DNA from 2 places in the Sessilibacter sp. MAH3 genome. Region 2 is predicted to be linked to the other one. Evidence: predicted binding sites of a transcription regulator. Region 2 holds the regulator's gene; the other holds the start of a gene.
The links. The regulator sigma-54, encoded in region 2, starts transcription at its own class of promoters, with help from an activator protein. The targets are predictions, from matches to a motif close to TGGCACANNNNTTGCNNT.
Positions count from the first base shown of each region.

Region 1: the regulator sigma-54 is predicted to act here: its motif matches at 2,653-2,670, upstream of ACYQ2C_RS01555 (OpgD/OpgG family glucan biosynthesis protein).

Region 1 covers NZ_BAAGIE010000001.1:381,148-386,119, forward strand. Annotated here, with positions in the region: gene ACYQ2C_RS01540 (AraC family transcriptional regulator) at 86-1,009, opposite strand; gene ACYQ2C_RS01545 (hypothetical protein) at 1,469-1,594, shown strand; gene ACYQ2C_RS01550 (hypothetical protein) at 1,601-1,867, shown strand; gene ACYQ2C_RS01555 (OpgD/OpgG family glucan biosynthesis protein) at 2,910-4,748, shown strand; gene mdoH (glucans biosynthesis glucosyltransferase MdoH) at 4,735-4,972, shown strand, end outside.
Region 2 covers NZ_BAAGIE010000008.1:71,659-76,630, reverse strand. Annotated here, with positions in the region: gene rapZ (RNase adapter RapZ) at 1-370, opposite strand, end outside; gene ptsN (PTS IIA-like nitrogen regulatory protein PtsN) at 394-843, opposite strand; gene hpf (ribosome hibernation-promoting factor, HPF/YfiA family) at 846-1,136, opposite strand; gene ACYQ2C_RS06840 (RNA polymerase factor sigma-54) at 1,235-2,842, opposite strand; gene lptB (LPS export ABC transporter ATP-binding protein) at 3,226-3,951, opposite strand; gene lptA (lipopolysaccharide transport periplasmic protein LptA) at 3,996-4,556, opposite strand; gene lptC (LPS export ABC transporter periplasmic protein LptC) at 4,534-4,972, opposite strand, start outside.

The sequences.
Region 1 (4,972 bases), on a different contig from region 2:
TATCCGGTAAAAAAGTTAAATTGCTTGGTATCAACAATAGGAACCTCTGATTAAATCATGGGTGAGTTAATCAGAGGTTCCTACATTACAATTTAGAAGCAAGTTGTTTTATGTCTCTCATCGGCGGTGCGCCAAACATGCGGTTGTACTCGCGACTAAATTGCGAAGGGCTTTCATAACCAACCTCGTAAGCCGCCTTAGATGCGTCTAGATGTTCTGCAAGCATTAGACGGCGAGCTTCATTCAAACGCATTTTCTTTAAAAATTGCAACGGTGTCATTGCGGTCATCGCTCGAAAATGATTGTGAAATGCCGAAATACTTAATCCCGCATCATTGGCTAATGCTTCGATTTTAACGGGTTTACAAAAATTAGCTTTTAATGACTCAATCACCTGAGCAATTTGATGGCTATGGTTCCCGCCGGTCACGATATTTCTAAGTCGCGGACCTTGATCACTTTTTAATAAGCGATAATAAATTTCTTGCTGAATTAATGGGCCTAATACTGGTAAGTCTTCGGGGGTTTTTAATAAATTTAATAATCGAGCGAAGGCATCGATTAAATCTTCTGATAAATCACTGACCGAAACACCCAATCGATCATTAGAATTACGTGCTTGCTTAGAAGGATCATCGAGCATTAATTGCGAGATCATTCTTAGATTTAATTCCATGGTGATACCCAAATACGGCGTCTCCGGTTTTGCCTCTGCAATTTGAGTCACAACAGGTAATTCAATGGATGTTAATAAGAATGTGTGTGGATCACAAACAAAATTGTCATCACCTAAAAATAAGCGTTTTCTGCCTTGACCAATTAAACAAATGCTGGGTGCAAGCATATAGCTGGTAGGGTCTGTTGGTGTTTCCCAACGATGCAGGCTTAAACCTTTAATAGGGGTGTCTAAACGTTTATTTAAGCCAATTAATTCACTAATATGTTTTGCTAGAGAGTTTGTTTGAATTGCATTCGGTAAAATCTCTATACTGCTTGATTCTGTATTCATTAAACTCGCCAACTTTTCCGTGCTAATCCTTCCGTACTAAACTATCCATATCAAGCGATGCTATCACTAAATTATAACAATGGATCAGGCTTCTAATAATTTACGTAGAAAATGACAATAAAAAAGTAGTATTAGGCAATTGGTTTTAATGTTGAACTGATATTAAATATTAGTGTTGCAGATATTTTTTAGTATTTGGTAAAAATAGGCAATAATTCAGGATAATTATTCTATCGACTCTTTAAGTTTAAACACTTTAATAAATAGGTAATTATGCGAATCGTTTATTCAAAAAATTCTAATTAATCCAGTTAAAGAGTTATTTATGTCTACCCAGTCACGCTTGAGCAGTGCAGTTCTACTTGCCATTGCGGGACTTGCGCAAGAGATAAGTATCAGTGATTAAATGGTGTATTCAGCGCGGTAATTTCTTAAGTTGTTTATTCTAACAACATTGTTGTGGATGATCATTTCGCGGCACACATTCCAGAAGCTATCAGTTTTGAAGAGGCTGCACCATTATTGTGTGCCAGTGTAACAACCCGTTCACCGCTTTTAAAACTTGACGTAAAACCCAGTGCGTAAGTCGGTGTGACCGGAATAGGCGGCTTGGGTCATTTGGCGGTTACATTGGCAGTATTCAAAGGCATCGATGTTGTGGCGTTCTCCACAAGCCAAGATAAAGTTGAAGATATTTTGTCGTTTGGCGCCAAAGATGTCGTTGTCGTTGTCGTTGTCGTTGTCGTTGTCGTTGTCGTTGTCGTTGTCGTTGTCGTTGTCGTTGAGGATGAAAAGTCTTTTGCAAAATATCACGCACAGCTTGACTGCATGATTTGTACATTACCGGTTGGTTATTGACACTTCGACTTTTTAACCTTTAGATATTTCGGATTAATGCTACTTCGGATTCATTGATTGTGCGCGTCTGAGCTGGTTGGTATTTCTTTAAAATTTAGTAAAAGCCTCACCTTATTAGGCAGGTTTTTACTGATTAAGCAAGTTCTTTGATGTTTAACTAAAGATCAACGGTAACCCTTTTGCTTACGCCGTTATAAAGTGATTCGATGGTTAACGGACGTAAGTCTTTTTGAAGATTTGTTCTTTTTTGTTGAGCTCCATGTGTTTGAGTTTAAATTGATGCGGTCTGCATAAAATACCCATTCGTTAATGGGTTTGATGGCGCCTCTGATTTTCTGCAAGCTCTTCGCCTATGCTCAAATTAGGCGATAATCAAATACCCGCTCTGGGTGATGAGTTCTTACCCAGACCGCATTGTTAATTTGTAAATTTTAGTAGTTTATATATGCGCTCTATAGCTTTATAACTTGCACTATGATAATAAGGCGCCCGCAACTTCTTGCGTCTGCTATACCTGTAAAACATCGATTTTTTCTGTTCTTGAGATCGGTATGTACCTTTTTATAGCAGTTTTTTCCTTAGACTATTGCTGCTTCATTCTATGTGTTTACTGTTGGCTGTATCCAAAAACGGAATGTTATTTAATGGTAACGAGTTAACTCGGCTTCCGTTTGGCTGAACTTTTTATTAGTTGTCTGATTAATAAAAATTAACAGTATTCTTAAGGATTTTTTCTAGAATTGTTTTTCAAATCACACTATCACCCCGGGTTACTTCATTTTAGTTGGCAGATCTTTTGCTCTAGAATATACGAGTGTTCCACTGGTGGGCAAAATTGGTGACTAGATCACACTCATTCATAAAAATTCCTAACAAAAAATAGGTTTGGCAGAGTTTCAAGAGCTCACTTACAAAGTGATTTGTAATTTTAACAAGGCTCTTGTTATCGAAAATGTACTTAAAGAAGAAGCACCTTCGTTGTTGCAAAAAAACATTTCGATACGGCACTCCTAGCTATCAATTAATTAAGTGAACACAAGGTATGAACAAACAGTGTTTGTGTAACAAGCGCTCATGGTTGGCGCTTGCAGTTTCAACGGTTGGATTTACTTCGGTATATGCGCAAGACGCAGCGAACGAGCAAACTGTTAAAGTAGCCGAGCCGAAAGCTCGCATTGAAGTTAGTGTGTCGCCGCAAACCAATGAGCCAACGAGCAATGCGGAGGCTTCTACTAAGCCCATTAATGAAGCGAATGATATTCCAGCTGTGGAGTCTGGTTCCGCTCCTGTCAGTACTTCCGCTGAGTCTGCTGTGCTGCCGGGACCTGTGTCTGCGCAAGATCAAAAAATTAAAGAACTAAAAAACGGCGATCGTCCAGACAGTCATCAAGTTTTATACGATCTCGTGGTAAATCGCGCACGTGATCTCGCCAGTAAGAGTTATGTGGCCGACGCCAATACCTTACCGGCGAGCTTAGATCAATTAAATTACCAGCAATATCGATCTATTCGCTATAACCCAGAAAAATCCATATGGAAAAATGAATCCGACTTTGAAATACAGTTATTTCATCCCGGCTTTTTATACAAACATCCTGTTGGCATCAATTTAGTTGATGAATATTCCGTTCATCAGCATTTAAATTTTGATCCACAATATTTTTTGTACGAGCGCGAAGCTGAAAATCTGACCTTAGATTCTAATAACGATGTAGGTTTTGCAGGTTTTAGAATTCATTACCCATTGAACTCTAAACAATACAAAGACGAAATTATTGTGTTTCAAGGCGCATCTTATTTTCGTCCAGTAGGCCCCGGACAAAATTACGGTATTTCTGCTAGAGGTTTAGCTGTTGATACGGGCGAGTTGAGCGGTGAAGAATTTCCAACGTTTAAAGAATTTTGGCTGAAAAAACCAAAGACAGAAAATTCGGATAACTCAGGTACTCCGTCGAACCAACTGCAAGTAGTGGCTTTGCTAGATAGCCCATCGGTTACAGGCGCCTATAAATTCACGATCCATCCCGAAGTGAATACCATTATTGACGTACGCTCGACTTTATTTTTTCGATCAGACATAAAAAAACTAGGTGTTGCGCCTTTAACCAGTATGTTTTTGTTTGGCGAGAATAAAACGCGTTTTTACGATGATTTTCGACCTGAAGTTCACGATTCTGACGGCTTACAAATTTTAACTCAAAACGGTGAGTGGATTTGGCGTCCGCTCAGAAACCCTAAGCAATTAGGAATAACCTCTTCGGGTTTAAATAACGTTCGCGGATTTGGTTTGGCACAACGTGATCGCGACAGTGAAAATTATTTAGACACAGAAGCCCATTACGAATACAGACCGAGTTTATGGATTGAACCCAAAGGCGATTGGGGCGAAGGCCGTGTGGAGTTGGTGGAAATTCCCACCAACAGCGAAACCAACGATAATATTGTTGCTTATTGGGTGCCTAAGCAACCGGTTAAAGCGGGCGAATCGATGGAATTTTCTTATCGGTTATCAACCTTTAATGAATTTCCCAAAAACTTTCAAAGTGCTTACGTCGAAAAAACGCGTATCGGTTGGGCGGCAATTCCAGGACAAGATAATCCACCGCCTAAGGCACATCGTCAATTTTTGGTGGACTTTGTTTTCCCAGAAACCAACCACCTCAATGCCGATTGGCCGGTTAATGTTAACCTGGAATTAAATGGCGGTAGTGCGAAAGATGTTAGCGTTAAAAAACTCCCTAACGAAAATCGTTGGCGGGTAATGTTTAAAGTCAGTCCTCAAAATCAAGACGCTATTGATATGCGATTAAATTTAATACTTCATGGTAAACGCGTCAGTGAAGTTTGGAACTATGTCTGGAGTCCAAATGCAATACAGTAAAAATACCATCGAATATGCACTTAAAAATTCCTCGGTAGCCGATCAAGACGCTCCTACGCGAACAACCTACAGTTTGCCTTTTAAGCGCACGCGCATGTTGGGGTTTTTTATTGCCGTGATCTTAACTTCAATCGCAGGTGTTGGCATGATGTTCGACATCTTGCGGGCAAACGGCACAACAGCACTCGAATTATGTTTGCTGGTTTTATTCAGTTTTTCTTTTA
Region 2 (4,972 bases):
AAAGCTCAGACTCCGCCAAAATAGCGTCTTTCAGATCAACATTATCGGATGTTAGCGGATGTTTGCGGCGAGTCTCACTAAAACGCTGAATGAGAACATCGTCTCGGGCATCCAAAAAAATGATTTGTGTCTTGCGGCATAAACTCTCTAGCTGTGGAAACAAACTATCGAAAGCTTCTAACTCTTGTAGGTTACTGCGCGCATCAATGCTTACGGCGAATTGTTTGGACTGATCCGTTTGTGATGTGACCAAATACTTGAGCAGGGTAATTGGAAAGTTGTCGATACAAATCATTCCGGCGTCTTCCAGCGCACGTAAAGCACTGCTGATGCCTGAGCCTGATCTGCCGCTAACAATGACCAACTCCATTTTATGCTCCGCGAAACGAAAGATTACTGCTGGGTAATAACTTGGTACAACTCTTCATCACTTTTGCAGTTGCGCAATTTTTTTACCAGCTCGGTTTGGGACAAAACCTCAGCGATTTTCGCCAGAGTTTTAAGGTGGGAGTCATCCGCTTCCTCGGGGACTAGCAGCGTAAAGATCAGATCTACGGGCGCGTCATCGATGGCGTCAAAGTCCAATGGCGTATTAAGTTTAAATAACGCTCCCATGACGCCGGTACAGTTTTCCAGTCGGCAATGCGGAATCGCAATTCCTTGCCCGATTCCGGTCGAGCCGAGCCTTTCGCGGGCCATCAGGCGGCGAAAGAGCTCATCAGCGTCAAGAACTGGGAATCCTTTAGTAATGAATTGCGCGACATTTTCTAATGTTCGCTTTTTACTTGATCCCTCCAAGCCACATTTAACGCGGCTGGGAGTAAGAATGCTGGAGAGGTCCATAATCAACGGTGGCTGGTTGCTTTCTCTTTATGTTTGAGCAATTGCCGATCTAATTTTACGGCCATTTCATCGATGGCAATATACAGATCGTCAGATTCACTCTCGGCAAATATATCTTTGCCACTTATGTGTACGGAAGCTTCTGCTTTTTGTCTTTGTTTTTCAACCCTTAATACAACATTGATTGTAGTGATTTGCGGGTTGTGCTTGCCGAGTTTTTCAAATTTAGTTTCAACATAATTTCGAATAGAGTCGGTGACTTCGACGTGGTGCCCACTGATGCTAAGAGTCATTGTTATTCCTCATGTCAGAGTTAAGTCATTGATTACACAGGTTTTAAGCCCGTGTAATCGGGTATGAATTAGGGTCGAGATCACCGAGTCATGGTTGGTCAGACCAGTCTTTTACGTTCGTTCGAGGCTGGAATACCCAAGGATTCGCGATATTTCGCAATGGTTCTTCGGGCGACTTGAATGCCTTGATCTGCCAGTAACGCGGTAATTTTGCTGTCGCTTAAGGGTTTGCGAGCGTCTTCTGCGGCAACCAGCTTTTTGATAATGGCACGTATTGCGGTTGAAGAGCATTCGCCGCCATTGTCTGTGCTGACGTGGCTTGAGAAAAAGTATTTTAACTCAAAGATGCCTTGAGGCGTGTGCATGTATTTTTGCGTTGTTACCCGTGAAATTGTCGACTCATGCATGCCTACGTCTTCGGCAATGTCGTGAAGTACTAGAGGTTTCATGGATTCTGGGCCGAAATCTAAAAAGCCCTGTTGTTTTTCAACAATGCAGCTTGCAACCTTCAGTAGAGTCTCGTTGCGGCTTTGTAAACTTTTCAAGAACCAGCGTGCTTCTTGTAAATTATCTCGCAAGAAGGTGTTGTCTTCGCTGCTATCGGCACGCTTTACAAGACTGGCGTAATTGTTGTTGATGCGAATTTTAGGGGCTATTTCTGGGTTCAGCTCTACGATCCAGCGACCTTCTTGCTTGCTCACAAAAACATCGGGAACGATATAGCTGGTATCGCTGCTGCCGATAGTAGCGCCGGGATGAGGTGTTAATTCCTGAATTAAATCGATCGCAACTTTGAGTTCGGGCTCTTTAACGCGACATTTACGCATTAACTGTTTGTAGTCACGACTGCCAAGTAACGCTAGATGCTCTGCAACTACCGCCTTGGCGGTTTCCAGTCCGGGTGTTTCTTTGGCGTATTGATTGAGTTGTACCATCAAACATTCAGACAAATCGACGCTGCAAGAGCCGATAGGATCAAACAGTTGAAGTCGGTGTTGAACCGCAATCACTTCGTCTAGGCTTAGGTCTTCGTCTGTATCTGCGTCTGTATCTGCGTCTTCGTTTAGAGGTTCAGAAGCTTCAAGCTCACCGCTTTCTTGTTCGGCATCTTCGTCATTCTCACGCCAGTCACCGCGTAGGCCGTGAAAAATCTCCTCGATACTGCTTGAGAGCAAACCGCTGGGCTCTACCGAGTCTATGATTGCTAAAGCAATGGTTCGATCGGTTTCTGACATTGGAGTCAGATTCAATTGCCACAGTAAGTATTCTTGAAGGGTCTCGGTGTTGTCGATTTGGCTGTCGAAAAAGCTGTCGTCTCGTTCTACGGCTGATGACGAGGAAGAGTTGCTGCTGCCTTGGTAAATGTCGTCCCACTGGGTATCAACGGGTAAATCCTCGGGAATGTTTTCCTGCCATTCGCCTTCTTGGGCGTCGCCAGAATCGGATTCGGATGCGGTTGCGGTAACTTTTTCTTCGCTGAAGTTGTCGGAAATTTCGTTGGGTTGTTCGCTGTTGTCGCCGGACTCACCGCTATCAAGGTGAGAGTCATCGGATTCGCTAACTTCGAGCATGGGATTAGACTCAAGAGCTTCTTGAATCTCTTGTTGAAGATCGAGCGTTGAGAGTTGTAGCAGGCGAATGGCTTGCTGCAACTGAGGGGTCATCGTTAATTGTTGACCCATTTTTAGCTGTAATGATTGTTTCATAACTTGACACTACTTCCAAAAACGGTGTCAGAATCGGAGCTGATTCTGATCAAGCTTAGTGTCAGTGTAGACTTGAAAGGGGCGTTTTTGCAACAGCTATTAAGCAAAAAATATGCCCAACCTTGAATTCTCTTTAAATAAATGTTTTGAGGGAAAAAATAAAAGAACAGCGAGTGCTTTAGCGGAGGGGATTACTTGTTGATCACTTAACAGTAAGACCAATGTTCGCCTATTTCAACAGCAAGGTAAAGCGGTTTTTTAATGTCGCCTAAAATGTCTTTTGGGTGGTCTTGTAGGCTAAAAAAGAGTCTTTTTTTGGGTCCTTTGATAGGTGTTGAGGCTTTTGTTGTTTTATTGAGGGTCGGTTGAGGTGGCCGCTCAATTTAGAGCTTAAAGCCTTCACCCAAATAAGTGTCTCTGACTTTTTGATTGGATAAAACCGTCTCAGCGTCGCCTTCGGCAATGATAAACCCGCCGCCCACAATATAGGCTTTCTCGCAGATATCTAAGGTCTCGCGAACGTTGTGGTCGGTAATGAGTACGCCAATTCCTCGTGATTGAAGGTGTTCAATAATTTGCTTGATATCACCGACGGATTTTGGGTCCACGCCGGCAAAGGGTTCGTCAAGAAGGATAAAGCGTGGTTCTGTCGCTAGCGCGCGAGCAATTTCGACGCGACGACGTTCACCACCGGATAGGGCGATGCCTTGGCTGTCTTGTACGTGGGTGATGTGAAATTCTTCTAAAAGTTGTTGCGCTCGGTCTTTGCGATCTGTTGCAGATAAATCGGATCGAGTCTCTAAGATTGCTAAAATATTGTCTTTGACCGATAGCTTTCTAAATACCGATGCTTCTTGTGGGAGATAGCCAAGTCCGCGTCTGGCGCGGCCATGCATGGGAAGATTGGTAATGTCTTCGTTGTCGATCCAAACGCTGCCGTGATCGGCTTTAACAATTCCTGCAATCATGTAAAAACACGTGGTCTTTCCCGCACCATTTGGGCCGAGTAAGCCAACAACTTCTCCCGTTGACACAGAAAATGAAACGTCGGATACGATTTGTCTCGATCCGTAGCTTTTGGCCAAATTTTTAGCGCTCAGTCGACTCATAACTCTTAGTGCTGGTAGTGATTAATTGAAAGATTTAACAAGGTTTATTGGTTGGTGTTTGTGGTGTCTTTATTTTGAGGTTGAATAATCAACTTCACTCGATTCTCACCCGACGCTACGGCATAGGAGTCTTTAAGGTCGTAATCGATGGTATCGCTGTTGATTTTCGAGCCGTCGCCCTGATCAATTTGCGCATTTACGGACAGTTTGATTTTCTCATTGATGACAGAGTAGTGAATGCGTTTAGCTTCGGCTTTAACCGTGGGTTTGTCGATTTTGGGTTTTTGTTCAAGCGTTGCTGGATTTCCTGTCGCTGTAATACTTTCTACGCCTTCGGGCTTATGATGAATGGTGATGGTATCTGCGACGATTACCAAGGTGCCTTGTTTGAGTTTGGCGTTGCCAGAGAAAATGGTTACTCCGGTTTTGTCATTTCGCTCGGCTCTGTCGGCGTCAATATTTATGGGTTGATCGCTGTCGCTTGGCAATGCCACGGCGGTATTGATTGATAACAATAATCCAATAACAACCACGACCATTTTTACTGCCGAGGCGAATGGTTGTGGCTGGGCGCTTTCGTTTTTACGGTGCAGGTTGAGTTTCATAAATGCCTGTAACTTGAGAAAGTAGTTCGGTTATGTTGGTAATCATGTTCAGACGCATACCAACAGAGTCAGCAATGCCTTCAGGGCTGGTAATGGACACAGGACTTTCTGATTCAGCGATTTGTTCGACAGGTTTTACGTCCAATTTATCGGTTGTGAGTCGATATTCTCCACCGGTCTCTAAGTCTTTTCTGACCACCACATTTCCCCAAAGTGTAATCAATGAGCCATTATTTTCTGCTCGCCCATGATCGGCGGTGATTTTCCAGGGAGTTTGATTGGGTTGTTCGGAAAACAGCGTCAGGAAAGGATTGCTTAAGTCGGTGTAGCCTCGTTTGGCTTCGAGCGGGCGGTTTTGTGCGTTATATCTTAGGTATTGCTCGGCCTTATCGACAACTAATAGATATTGTAGCCGA